2 regions of the Micromonospora sp. NPDC047762 genome follow, and region 2 is predicted to be linked to the other one. Evidence: riboswitches for the same ligand, from Rfam matches in the RefSeq annotation. Region 2 holds a riboswitch; the other holds the start of a gene.
The links. A riboswitch is a leader RNA that binds a small molecule or an ion and turns the genes downstream of it on or off. The one in region 2 is predicted to bind thiamine pyrophosphate.

Region 1 (6,797 bases), on a different contig from region 2:
CTGTCAACTCCACAGGTCCCCCTCCACACTCGGTTCAGGTCGGCAGGACGCGGCCACCGTGGCACCGCCGAAGAAGCGGTCGGCCCGGAAGGGCGCGAGCATCGGGTCGGGTACGCCGCCCAGGACCAGGTCGGCGATCAGGTCAGCGGTGATCGGGGTGAGCACGATGCCGTGCCGGTGGTGCCCGGTGGCGACCAGGACGTCCGGTCGGTCGGGCAGCGGCCCGAGGATCGGCGCGTTGTCCGGGGTGCCCGGGCGTAGCCCGGCGACCGCCTCGACCAGGTCGTACTCGGCCAGCTCGGGCAGCAGGTCGACCCCGGCGCGCAGCAGCCGTTGCACAGCACCGGCGGTGACAGTGGTGTCCGAGCGCTCCTCGACCGTCGCGCCGAGCACCACCTCGCCGTCGGCGCGGGGCACCAGGTAGACGTGCTCGCCGTCGGCGTACCCCCGGATCACGTGCCGGAAGCCCGGCGCGACGCCGTCGGGCGCGCGGAGCCGGAGGATCTGACCCTTCACCGGCCGCACGGGCAGGCCGGTGAGCGCTGTGGCCCCGCAGCCGGCGGCGACAACGGTGACCGTCGCGTCCACATCGGACAGTTCCCGGACCTGCTGCGGCACGAGCACCGCGCCGGCCCGCTGCGCGGCCGTGCGCAGCGCCGGCACCAGCAGCCGGGGGTCGACCTGATGGTCGGTGGGCGCGAGCGCGCCACCGCGCACCCGTGGGGCGAGCGCCGGTTCACTGTCGCGCAGCTCGCTGGGGCGCAGCGGCGTCACGGGCAGGCCCAACCCCTGCTGGTACGCCCACAGCCGGCGCGCCTCGGCCAGGTCGTCGCCGGTGAGCCCGACCATCAGGGTGCCCTCGGTCCGATAGCCGATCTCGACCCCGGTCGTCTCGGTCAACTCGGCGGCGAACCCCGGCCAGCGGGCAGCGGATGCCAAGAGCAACCCGGTCAGCTGCCGCTCACCGAAGTACGCCTCGGCGACCGGGGAGAGCATGCCGGCGGCCACCGCCGACGCCCCCGAACCGGGCACCGGGTCGTGCACCACCACCCGCAGCCCGCGAGCGGCGCAACGCCAGGCGATGGCCAGCCCGATCGGCCCCGCCCCCACCACTGCCACGTCCGGCCGGACCCGGTCGCTCGACGGCGGTGACGGGGACCGGCCGGTCAGCACGTCAGGGCCTCGATCAGCTCGGCGGTTGCCCGTGCCGGGTCGGCGGCGGAGGAAACGGCGCCGACCACCGCCACCCCGTACGCCCCGGCGGCCCGCAGGGCCGGCACCCGGGCCGCGGTCACTCCGCCGATCGCGATGACCGGAACGTCGACGGCGTCGACGACGGCGCGTACTCCGGCGGGCCCGATGGGGTCCGGCAGGCCGGTCTTGGTGCTGGTGGCGTGACACGGACCGACGCCCAGGTAACTGGCGCCCGCCGCGACGGCCTCGGCCGCCGGGCCCGGTGCGCGAGCGGTGGCGCCCAGCACACCGGTGGGGCCGAGCACCCGGCGGGCGGCGGCGACCGGCAGGTCGTCGGCGCCGACGTGCCCACCTGCCGCGCCGAACGCCAGCGCCACGTGCAACCGGTCGTTGACCAGGCAGGTCGCCCGGTACGGCGCGCAGAGCGCCAACACCCGCCCGGTCAGCTCGTACGCCTCGCGGTCGGTGGCGGAATCCTCGACCCGCACCTGCACCACCAGGTCGGCATGGGCCACGGTGAGGGCGGCGCGGACCACGGCGAGTGGGTCGCGACCGGGTCGGGTGTCGGTGATGAGATGCAATCGCCCCAGGGACGGCACGGCAACGCTCCTCCCTGCGCCGGCATTATCCGGATCAGGTTCGACGGTCGGGGGCTGTCAGCCCCCCTCTCAGCCCGGTACACCGGGCTCCCGTGGGTTACTTGCGTGTCACCGTACGACAGATCCGTCGGCCTGCCAAGGCGCGGGGTCGGCGGTGGCCGGCCGGGCCGGCGCGTCAAAAACGAGTGAGATCCAATGGGGCACTTCATACGGTCCTGTTCGGAATGTCGCCCCCCGTTGCAGAACCGTTACCCGTCCGCATCTTGCCCGACATCGAGCCAGCCGAATTAATTTGTTCAGCGATTCGACAAAATGTCGGTGGGGGCACCTTGGCACGGTGTGACCACCGGCTCCATCAGGGACGGCCTTCGGCGAGCCGACTCCCGCGAGCTCTGTCACTACGACACAGGAGGCGGCGTGTCCCGTTCTCGTCGTGCCCGCGTACCAATCACCGCAACCCTGATCTCCCTGGCCATGGCCTCGACCACCCTGTTCGGCGCGCCCGCGCAGGCGGCCGCCCAGGTTCCCCCACGGGATGCGAAAGCCGCAGCCCCGGTCAGCCAGGTGGTGCCGAAGGCGCCAAAGGCCGCGGCCGATCCCTTCTCCGTCCTGATCTTCTCCAAGACCGCCGGCTTCCGGCACGACTCGATCCCCACCGGCATCGCCGCCATCCAGCAGCTCGGCGCCGCCAACGGATTCACAGTGGACAACTCCGAGGACGGCGCAGCATTCAACGACGCCAACCTGGCGAAGTACAAGGCGGTGATCTGGCTCTCCACCACCGGTGACGTGCTCAACGCCGACCAGCAGGCGGCGTTCGAGCGCTACGTGAAGGCCGGCGGCGGCTACGTCGGCATCCACGCCGCGTCGGACACCGAGTACAGCTGGGCCTGGTACGGCGACCTGGTCGGCGCGTACTTCGCCAACCACCCGCAGAACCAGACGGCCACCGTCAAGGTGGAGGACCACGCCCACCCGTCCACGGCCGGGTTGCCGGACCGGTGGTCCCGGTTCGACGAGTGGTACAACTACCAGAGCAACCCCCGGCCGGACGTGCACGTGCTGGCCAGCCTGGACGAGAAGAGCTACACCCCCGGCGCCGGTGCGATGGGTGCGGACCACCCGGTCGCCTGGTGTCAGGACTACGACGGTGGCCGCTCCTGGTACACCGGTTTGGGGCACACCCGGGAGTCGTACGCCGAGCCCGAGTTCCTGTCCCACCTGCTCGGCGGCATCCGCACCGCGGCCGGCGTCGAGAACGCCGACTGCGGCGCCTCGAAGACCTCGAACTTCGAGAAGGTCACGCTGGACAGCAACACCAGCAACCCGATGGAGCTGGACATCGCCCCCGACGGGCGGGTCTTCTACATCGAGCGTGACGGTCGCGTGCAGATCGTGAAGCCGGACACCGGCAACACCGTCACCGCCGTCGACCTGGACGTCTTCACCGGCAACGAGGACGGCCTCATCGGCATCCGGCTCGACCCGGACTTCGCCACTAACAACTGGGTGTACCTGTACTACGCCCCGAACGACGGGGTCACCCGCAACCTGCTGTCCCGCTTCACGGTCACCGGCGACACCATCAGCCTGGCCAGCGAGAAGCAGGTGCTCCGGGTCGACACCCAGCGCAACACCTGCTGCCACGCCGGCGGCAGCATGACCTTCGACGGCGACGGCAACCTCTACCTGGCCACCGGTGACAACACCAACCCGTTCGAGTCGAACTCGTACTCGCCGCTCGACGAGCGGGCGGGCCGCCAGGACTACGACGCGCAGCGCACCTCCGCGAACACCAACGACCTGCGCGGCAAGGTGATCCGGATCCACCCGGAGGACGACGGCACGTACACGGTCCCGACGGGCAACCTCTTCCCGGCGGGCACCGAGAAGACCCGTCCCGAGATCTACGCGATGGGCTTCCGCAACCCGTTCCGGATCGGCACCGACCCGAAGACCAACACGCTGTACGTCGGCGACTACGGGCCGGACGCCAACACCGACAACCCGAACCGTGGCCCCCGCGGTCTGGTCGAGTGGAACATCGTCACCCCGGGCAACTACGGCTGGCCGTACTGCACGGGCACGAACGAGGCGTACAACGACTACACGTTCCCGTCCGGTCCGAGCGGCCCGAAGTTCGACTGCGCCGCACCGGTCAACAACTCGCCGAACAACACCGGCCTGACCAACCTCCCGCCGGTGGTCCCGGCGACCGTCGACTACGGGTACGCCGGTGACGCGCGCTACCCGGAGATCGGCGGCGGCGGCGCCCCGATGGGTGGCCCGGTCTACCGTTACGACGCCGACCTGAACTCGAACCGCAAGTGGCCGGCGTACTACGACGGCAAGGCTCTGCTCGGCGAGTGGAACCAGAACAAGATGTACACCATGCAGGTGACCCCCGACGGCAAGTCGTTGGTGGACATCAACCAGTTGCTCACCGGCATGAGCATGATCCGGCCGATGGACTTCGAGTTCGGCCCGGACGGCGCGCTGTACCTGATCGAGTGGGGCAGCGGCTTCGGTGGCAACAACGACAACTCCGGCGTCTACCGGATCGACTACACCGCCGGTGACCGTGCGCCCATCGCGGCGGCGTCCGCCAACCCGACCTCGGGTCCGGCGCCGTTGGCCGTCACGTTCTCCAGCGCCGGCTCCCGGGACCCGGACGGTGGCACGCTCACCTACGCCTGGACGTTCGGCGACGGGCAGACCTCGACCGAGGCCAACCCGACCCACACGTACGCCACGGCGGGCAACTACACCGCCCAGCTCACCGTCACCAACCCCAAGGGTCGTACCGCGGTGGCCAACGTGCCGGTGACGGTCGGCAACACCGCGCCGACGGTCACCATCGAGTTCCCGCCGGACGGTGGCTTCTTCAACTGGGGTGACCAGGTCCGGTACACCATCAAGGTGACCGACCCCGAGGACGGGGAGATTGACTGCGCCCGGGTCGGGCTGCAGGTGCTGCTCGGTCACGACGAGCACGCCCACCCGCTGGAGCAGCACACCGGCTGCACCGGCACCGTCCAGACGTCGCTCGCCTCCGGGCACGGCGCCGAGGCGAACGTCTTCGCGGTCTTCGAGGCCACCTACACCGACGAGGGTGGTGCCGGGGGCTCCGGTGCCCTGACCGGCCGGCAGATCGAGGTCCTGCAGCCGAAGCAGAAGCAGGCCGAGTACTTCACCGCCACCGGGCGCGCCCCGGTGAGCACCGGCGGTGGAGACCCCGGCGTGCAGCGCGAGGCCGGCGCCGACACCGCCGGTGGCGGTCAGAGCATCGCCTTCATCGAGGACGGTGACTGGTGGTCGGTCGCCCCGGCGAACCTGACCAACATCACCGAGATCCGGTTCCGGGCCGCCTCCGCCGCCGCTGGCGGTCGGATCGAGGTGCGCGCCGGTGCTGTCGACGGACCGGTGGTCGCCACGGCCGTCGTACCGTCGACCGGGGCGTGGCAGACGTACACGGACGTGAGCGCGCCGGTCACCGGTGCCGCGAGCGGCTCGCTGTACTTCCTGGCGCGCGATCCGAACGGCGGAAGTGGTTCGCTGTTCAACGTCAACTGGATGGACTTCGTCGGCCGCGGTGTCACCGAGAACGGGCCGCCGGTGGTCAGCGCCACGGCCACCCCGGGCACCGGCACCGCACCGGTCACCGTCGCCTTCGACGGCACGGCCACCGACGCCGAGGGCGACACCCCGTTGACGTACGCCTGGGACTTCGGTGACGGAGGCACGGCGACCACCCTGGACGCCAGCCACACCTACACCACCGCGGGCACCTTCACGGCCACCCTCACGGTGACCGACAGCAAGGGCGCCAAGTCGTACGCCACGGTGCCGGTGCGGGTCGACGCTCCGGACACGTCCTGCTTCGGGGCGCGTTCGGACGACTTCAACGGCAACAGCCTCGACAAGGCCCGCTGGACCAGCGTGATCCGGGAGAACCAGCTCTACTCGCTCAGTGGCGGCGCGCTCCGGCTGCCCACTGGCGTTGGTGACCTCTACGGCGCTCGCAACGACGCCACGAACCTGGTGCTCCAGGCGGCCCCGACCGGCGCGTGGGAGATGACCACCAAGGTCACCCTGCCGGTGACGGCCAACTACCAGCAGGCAGGTCTGCTGGTGTACGGCGACGACGACAACTACGCCAAGGTGGACCTGCTGTACAACGGCAGCCGTCGGGTGGAGTTCATCCGGGAGACGGCTGCCACTCCTCGCAACGAGGCCGCCGACGCCACCAACGCACCTGCCGGTGACACCGTGTACCTGCGGATCACCAGCGACGGGACGAACCTGACCGCGTCCGCCTCGGGCGACGGTCAGACGTTCACCCCGGTCGGCCGTTCGGCCGCGCTCGAGGGCATCACCAACCCGCGGATCGGGGTCTTCGCGCTCAACGGTGGCACCGAAGCCCCCGTTGTCGACGCCGCGTTCGACTCGTTCCAGGTCACGCCGGACGCTCCGGCCGGCCCGGTCGACCCGTCGGACGAGTTCACCGGCAGCACGCTCGACAAGTGCCGGTGGGACGCAATCACGCGGGAGGACCCGAGCGGTTACCGGGTCACCGATGGCGCGTTGCGGATCGACGTGCCCAACGGTGACATCTACGGCACCGACAACACCGGGCCGAAGAACTTCATCCTCCAGACCGCGCCGTCCGGCGACTGGACCCTGGAGACGAAGGTCGACGGCAGCCTGCTGAACGAGCAGTACCAGCAGGCGGGTCTGCTCGTGCAGGCGGACGACGACAACTACCTGAAGCTCGACTTCATCGCGGACAACCAGGCCGGCCAGGCGGTGACGCGGCGGATCGAGTTCCGCAGCGAGATCGCCGGGGTGGTCCAGAACCCGCAGCCCGAGGCGGGCAACCTGACCTCGGCGGTGTGGCACCTGCGGCTGGCCCGCACGGGCGACACGTTCACCGCGTCGTACTCGGCCGACGGGACGACCTGGACCGCGTTGGAGGCGCTGACCAACAGCGCGGTGGGTGCCACC
Region 2 (6,797 bases):
GCAGCGGCGCGGCGGCACCGGCCGTGGTTTCGGAGTCGGGGCCGTCCGGTGCCGGTCGGCCGTTCTGCGTCGTGGTCACGGCTGCCCCCTTGAAGCTCGGTGCGGCTGCGTCGACGTGCGCGACTACCACCACGCTACCCCCGGTTGTTACCCAGGGGTAGCGCTGCGTGTAGTTCGACGCGGTCAGTCGCCGACAGTCGCGTTCGGGTCATCGTCGTCGTCGTCGATGTCGTCCTCACCCCAGCTGCGCCGGGCGAACGGCAGCAGCATCCAGAAGGTGAGGAACCAGAGCCCGGTCAGGGCGCTGAGCAGGAAGGCGATCGGCCGGTCCAGCACGAAGTCGGTGATCAGCAGCACCGCGCTGACCATCGCGATCAGCATGAAGGCGAGGCCACCGGTCGCCATCCGGTGCGCGAAACGGACCAGTTCCGGTTTACGCCCCTGCCGGAACAGCGCCCGGTGGAACGCCACCGGCGAGATGATCATCGCGGTGGCGGCGGCCGCCGCGAGCAACGCCACGATGTAGACGTCGCGCTGGAACTCAGTGGTCTCGGTGAACCCGTTACTGAACGGCAGGGTGAGCAGGAAGGCGAAGAGGATCTGCACGCCGGTCTGGGCGACCCGCAACTCCTGCAGCAGGTCGGCGAAGTTGCGCTGCCAGCGCTGCTTCTCGGTCTCCTTGGACACGCGCTACCTCCGGTGAGACGCTACTGCCGGCGGTCCCGCCCGCCGGCAGCAACGCCAATGCCCCACCCGGCCGAGCGCGAAACAAGTTCACGACACCTGCCGTTCATCTCGGCGACGCACGTCGGCCTCCGTCGGCGTCAGGACCCGCGTCGGATCCGGCCCGCGTAGCGCGCTTCCAGCTCGTTGTTGTGCGCGTCACCGTCCGGGATGTTCGCCGACAGGTAGACCGGGGGCCGCTCCCCCGCCGCCAGCAAACGCGCCACCACCTCCACTGTCACCTGCTGCGCCAGCAGCGCCGCGGTGATCGAGGAGACCGCGCCGACCGCGCCACCGCCCGGCAGGGGCAGCGTCGCGTCGCCGTACGGCGCGCCGTTGTCGAGCACCACGTCGGCGAGGTCGCTCAGCTTGCGACCGGACGGGTGCCGGGAGGCCATCTGGCCGGAGTGCCGCGCCGAGGTGATCGCCACCAGCCCGTGGCCGTGCTCCTTCACCAGCGTGGCGAACTCCACCATCGCGCCGTTGACGCCGGAGTTCGAGGCGAGCACGAAGACATCGGTGGGGCGCACCGGGGCCAGCTCGTAGAGGCGGTGCGCGACGGCCGGGTCCCGTTCCAGCAGCGGACCCAGCCGGTCGGCCGGTTCGCCGCCGAGCAGCACCAGGTCGCGTAGCGCGATCCGGTTGGTCGGCACCAGACCACCCGCCCGTCCGGCGATCTCCATGGCGAGGGCCTCCGAGTGCCCGGTGCCGAACGCGTGCACCACGCCGTCGGCTTGGACGGCCTCGGCGATCAGGTCGGCGGCCCGCCCCACCGCCTCCCGCTGACTGGCGGCCACCTGGCCGATCGTCTCGGTCACCACGGCCAGGTAGTCCTCGGCACTCACCGTCATACGTCCTCCGTCGTTCGATTGCGGGCCAGCCAGCGAACCGCGAAGTCGACCGCCGCCCGCTGGCGCATCAACCTGCCGGTCCCGGTGCCGACCGGTGCGGTGCGTACCGCTCCAGTGGCCTCCAGGTCCCCGCCCAACGCGGCGAAGTCGGCCGCGTCGAGTCGTACGTCCTGCCACCACACCCACTCCCGACCACCGTCGACGGTACGCACGGCGGCACCGATCCGCTCCCGGGGCGAGCCGGGGCGGCGGTACTCAGCCAGGTGCAGCGAGGTGCTCACCGAGTGGTCCACGCCGAGCAGCAACACGTCGGCATCCAGGTCGTAGAGCCGGGCCAGCGGGGAGCCCTCACCGAGCATGTCGGCCAGGGCGTGCCCGGCGACCACCTGCTCGGCGGTCGGCCCGAGGGCGGCGAACGACACCTGGGGATGCGAGCTGCGCAGTGCACCGGGCCAGCCGCGGACCGTCTCGGCGAGCGCCCCCATGAACCGGCTCGGCGTGATCGCCGGGTCGAACCCGGGCGTCTCCGAGCGGATCAGCGGCCACCAGCCCGCCGGCACCGGCGGGTTGCGCCACTGGGCGGGATCGCTGTTCTCCGGTGTGTGGGTGGGCACGACGATCGTGCCGTCCGGGCCGAGCGCGTCGCGCAGGGCGAGCACCACCGCGTGCGGGCCGCCGCTGACGAAGCCCAGCGGACGCAGTGAGGCGTGCACCAGCATCGTCGCGCCGGGGCGTACGCCCAGCACGCGCAGCTGCGCGGCGATCGAGCGACGGCTGCCAGGCCCGCTCGCGTCCGTCGTCACGATGGCCCTCCCCCGATGACCCGCACGACTCAGGCCGTCCCGCCGGCTCGGGCCAGGATCGCCTCGGCGAGCGGGGCCGGCGCCGCGTCCGGGATCCAGTGACTCACCCCGGGCAGCTGCACGAAGCGGTAGTCGCCGGTGACGTTCTCCGCGCACGCCTCGGCGGCGGTCCGGCCGATGGCGACGTCCCGGTCACTCCAGACGTACGTGGTGGGCACCGCGACCGGGCCGACGCCGGCCAGGTCGGCGCGGGACATCGCCCGGTACCAGTTCAACGCGGCCGTCAGCGCACCCGGCTCACGCATCGGGTCGGCGTACCGGTTCACCCGGGACGTGTCGCCCACCCCGCCGAGCATCTTGCGCAGCGCGGTGGCGTGCCACGCCAGCAGGACCTTCTCCGCCTTGTCCGGCTTACGGAACAGGGCGATGTACGACGAGCGGGCCTTCTGTTGGGCGTCGGTGCTCAGGGCGTGCGCCATGGCCGCCGGATGCGGTACGGACACGGCGGTCAGCGTGTGGACCCGCTCGGGATGCCGGGCGGCAACCGCCCAGGCCACGATCGCACCCCAGTCGTGGCCGACCAGGTGCACGGCGTCCAGCCCGAGCGCGTCGAGCACCGCCACCACGTCGGTGACGAGTTCCGGAATCCGGTAGTCGGCCACCACCGTGGGCCGGGCGCCGGGTGAGTAACCGCGCTGGTCCAGCGCGTACGTGCGCAGCCCGCCCGCGTGCAGCGCCGGCACCACGTCGTCCCACTCGCCGCTGTGCTGGGGGAAACCGTGCAGCAGCAGGACGGGTACGCCGTCCGTCGGACCGCCGACGGTCACCTCGAACGTGAAGCCTCGCGCGTCAACCCGCATGATCGGAAGCGTACCCAGACGACGGTCGGCCGCTCGCTCCCGCAGGTCAGGCGGATGCCCTGCTGGGCCCGCGCCCCTGGTCGGTGTTAGCGTCAGCGAGACAACTTCATATCCGACAGGGGAGCGCACAGCGCTGAGAGTGCGGGCACGCCCGCAGACCCTCGAACCTGATCTGGGTAATGCCAGCGCAGGGAGTTCGGTCGACCTCCAGCCGCGCCGCAGTCCGGTGCCACCGGACGCGGCGTGCGTCTTCTCCTGGTTCGCACTCACGAACTGGGAGCAACACATGACATCCACCACTGACACACACCGTTGGCGCACCATCGACATCGTGGTCGCCTCGGTGATCGCGGTCGCCTTCGGCGTCATCTTCTGGGCCTGGGGCCTGGTCTGGAGCGCCACCGAGGGCGCGTTCGCCTTCTTCCCGCCGGCGCAGACGCTGCTCTACGGCGTCTGGCTGATGCCGGCGGTGATCGGTGGGCTGGTCATCCGCAAGCCCGGCGCCGCGCTCTACTGCGAGACCGTGGCCGCGGTCCTGTCCGCGCTGCTGGGCAGCCAGTGGGCCGGCACTGTCATTCCGCAGGGCATCGTGCAGGGCATCGGCGCCGAGCTGGCCTTCGCCGCCTTCCGGTACCGGTCGTTCCGCCTGCCGACCGCGGTGTTCGCGGGCGCGCTGACCGGCCTCAGCGCCGCGCTGTTCGACTTCTTCGTCTGGAACGTCGACTACGCGCTGACTGACTACCGCATCCCGTACGCGCTGCTCACCATCGTCAGCGCCACAGTGATCGCCGGCCTGGGCGGTTGGCTGCTGACGAACGCCCTGGCCAACACCGGCGTCCTGGACCGCTTCCCGGCAGGCCGAAACCGAGCCCTGATCTAACCCCCACCAACTCGCGTCGATCATGAGGTTGACGGGCGGATGGATCTCCACAACCACCGTCAACCTCATGATCGACCGTGCAGGGTGGAGCGGGGGCGTGCGGCTGGGAGGGGGTGGTTCGGTGGGCGGGGTACTGCTGCGGGGGTTCGGGTGGCGCCACGCTGGCCGGCGCGCCTGGGCCGTGCGGGGAGTTGACCTGCGGGTTGAGGCTGGGGAACGGGTTCTGCTTCTCGGGCCCTCCGGGGCCGGCAAGAGCACCTTGCTCAGCGCCCTGGCGGGACTGCTGCCCGAGGACTCCGGCGAGCAGGAGGGCACCGTCGAGATCGACGGGCTCGACCCCCGCAAGGGGCGGGAACGGGTCGGCATCGTCTTCCAGGACCCGGAGACCCAACTGGTGATGGCGCGCTGCGGCGACGACGTCGCGTTCGGGCTGGAGAACCGGGGAGTACCAGCCGACGAGATCTGGCCCCGGGTGGACGAGGCCCTGCACCGGGTCGGCTTCCCGTACTCCCGGGACCGCCACACCTCCGCGCTCTCCGGCGGCGAGCAGCAACGCCTCGCCCTGGCCGGCGCGCTGGCCCTGCGCCCCGCCCTGCTGCTGCTCGACGAGCCGACGGCCAACCTCGACCCGGCCGGGGCCGAGCTGGTCCGGCACGCGGTGACCGGCGCGCTGGACGCCGACACCACGCTGATCCTGGTCGAGCACCGGGTCGCCGAGGCACTGCCGCTTGTCGACCGGGTGGTCGTCCTGGAACCGGGTGGCGGCGTCCGCGCGGACGGCCCGCCCGAGGCGGTCTTCGCCGCCCACGGCGCCGCCCTGGCCGCCGAGGGGGTCTGGGTGCCCGGTCACCCCATCGCGCCCCGACCGGCCACCGCCAGCCCCGGGGAGCTGTTGCTCACCGCCGACCGGCTCGGCCTGCCGCCCCGGCTGGGCCCCACCGACCTGGCGGTACGCGCCGGTGAAGCACTCGCCGTACGCGGACCGAACGGTGCCGGCAAGTCCACCCTGGCGTTGCTGCTCGGCGGTCTGCTCAGGCCGGGCAGCGGTCACGTCACCGCGACCGCCGAGTTGGCCGGTGCGGACCACCGCACTCCCCCGCACCGGTGGCGGGCACCCGCGCTGGCCCGACGCATCGGGTCGGTCTTTCAGGACCCGGAGCACCAGTTCGTCACCAGCACCGTCTTCGACGAACTGGCGCTGGGCCCGCGCCGCACCGGTCAACCCGAAGCTGCCGTCAAGGAGACCGTGGCCGGACTGCTGGAACGACTACGGCTGGCCCGACTCGCCGCCGCCAACCCGTACACCCTCTCCGGTGGTGAGGCGCGGCGGCTGAGCGTGGCGACCGCCCTCGCCACCGCGCCACGCCTGCTGATCTGCGACGAACCCACCTTCGGTCAGGACCGGCGGACCTGGCGGGAGCTGGTCGACCTCTTCGCCGACCTGCGCGACGCCGGGCACGCCGTGGTCACCGTCACCCACGACGCGGACTTCGTCACCGCGCTCGCCGACCGCACCGTCACCCTGCACCGAACCCCGGACGACCACCGATGATCAGCATCGAGCCGGTCGCCGCGCCGGACGCGCCGTTGGCGCGCCGCAACCCGGTGGCGAAGGTCGCCGCCGCACTGGTCTTCTCGTTCACCCTGCTGGCGACCCTGGACCCGGTGGCCCCGGCTATCGCCATCGCCCTCGAACTGGCCGTCCTGCCGCTGTTCGGCATCCGCTACCGGGTGCTGGCCCGGCGGGCGTGGCCACTGCTGCTCAGTGCCGCCGGCATCCTGGTCACCCTGGTGCTGTTCGCCGCCGACCGCTCCGGCCGGGTCCTGCTGGACGTGGGACCGGTGCTGGTGAGCACCGGCGTCCTGGTCACCGCGCTCGGCCTGGTGCTGCGGGTGTTCGCGGTGGCCCTGCCCGGTGTGATCGTCTTCGCGACCACCGACCCCACCGACCTGGCCGACGCGTTGATCCAGAACGCGAAGGCACCGGCCCGGTTCGCCATCGGTGCGCTGGCCGCGTTCCGGCTGGTGCCGCTGCTCGGTCAGGAGTGGCAGATGATCAGCATGGCTCGACGCGCCCGGGGCGTCGACGCGGGACGCAATCCGGTGGCGAAGCTGCGACTCTTCGCCTCCACCGCGTTCGCGCTGCTGGTCGGGGCCATCCGCCGAGGCACCCGACTGGCGGTGGCGATGGACGCGCGCGGCTTCGACGCCGGCACACCCCGTACCGTCGCCCGCCAACAGCACTTCACCCGCGCCGACGTCCTCCTCATCGCCGGAGCTGCCGTACTCGCCGCAGCCGCCCTGACCACGAGCGTCATCCTGGGCACCTTCCGCCCCCTCATCAGCTGACCCCGCGCCCGCGCCCCGCCCGCTGCCCGCCCCTGCCCGCCGGCAACCCGCCCGCTGCCCGCCGGCAAGATCCGCACAACATCAGGGATGTAGTGGCTTCGCTGGCGAAGGAGGCCACTACATCCCTGATGTTGTTGTCACCACCCGGCGCCCACGCGCCACCCCGTCGATCTTGCGAATTCTGTCGTCGATTCATTCATGTATGCCAGTTATGTGAGCGCAGAAAGTGCAAGATCGCGGGGTGGGCGGGGTGGGGTGGGACGGGCGGGGTGGGGTGGGCGGGGTGGGGTGGGTCGGGGTGGGGTGGGGTGGGGTGGGATGGGGGTGGCTT

Region 1: linked by a shared signal. The riboswitch ahead of thiE (thiamine phosphate synthase) and the one ahead of ACGF3C_RS16595 (ECF transporter S component) in region 2 are both predicted to bind thiamine pyrophosphate.

Annotation. Positions count from the first base shown of each region.
Region 1 covers NZ_JBIDCQ010000002.1:534,186-540,982, reverse strand. The annotation lists gene thiS (sulfur carrier protein ThiS) at 1-13, opposite strand, end outside; gene thiO (glycine oxidase ThiO) at 4-1,173, opposite strand; gene thiE (thiamine phosphate synthase) at 1,167-1,793, opposite strand; TPP riboswitch at 1,788-1,897, opposite strand; gene ACGF3C_RS08090 (ThuA domain-containing protein) at 2,211-6,797, shown strand, end outside.
Region 2 covers NZ_JBIDCQ010000004.1:555,055-561,851, forward strand. The annotation lists gene ACGF3C_RS16570 (acyl-CoA dehydrogenase family protein) at 1-79, opposite strand, end outside; gene ACGF3C_RS16575 (DUF6328 family protein) at 184-687, opposite strand; gene ACGF3C_RS16580 (sugar isomerase domain-containing protein) at 825-1,574, opposite strand; gene ACGF3C_RS16585 (aminoglycoside N(3)-acetyltransferase) at 1,571-2,377, opposite strand; gene ACGF3C_RS16590 (alpha/beta fold hydrolase) at 2,407-3,237, opposite strand; TPP riboswitch at 3,345-3,449, shown strand; gene ACGF3C_RS16595 (ECF transporter S component) at 3,524-4,117, shown strand; gene ACGF3C_RS16600 (ABC transporter ATP-binding protein) at 4,239-5,669, shown strand; gene ACGF3C_RS16605 (energy-coupling factor transporter transmembrane component T) at 5,666-6,466, shown strand.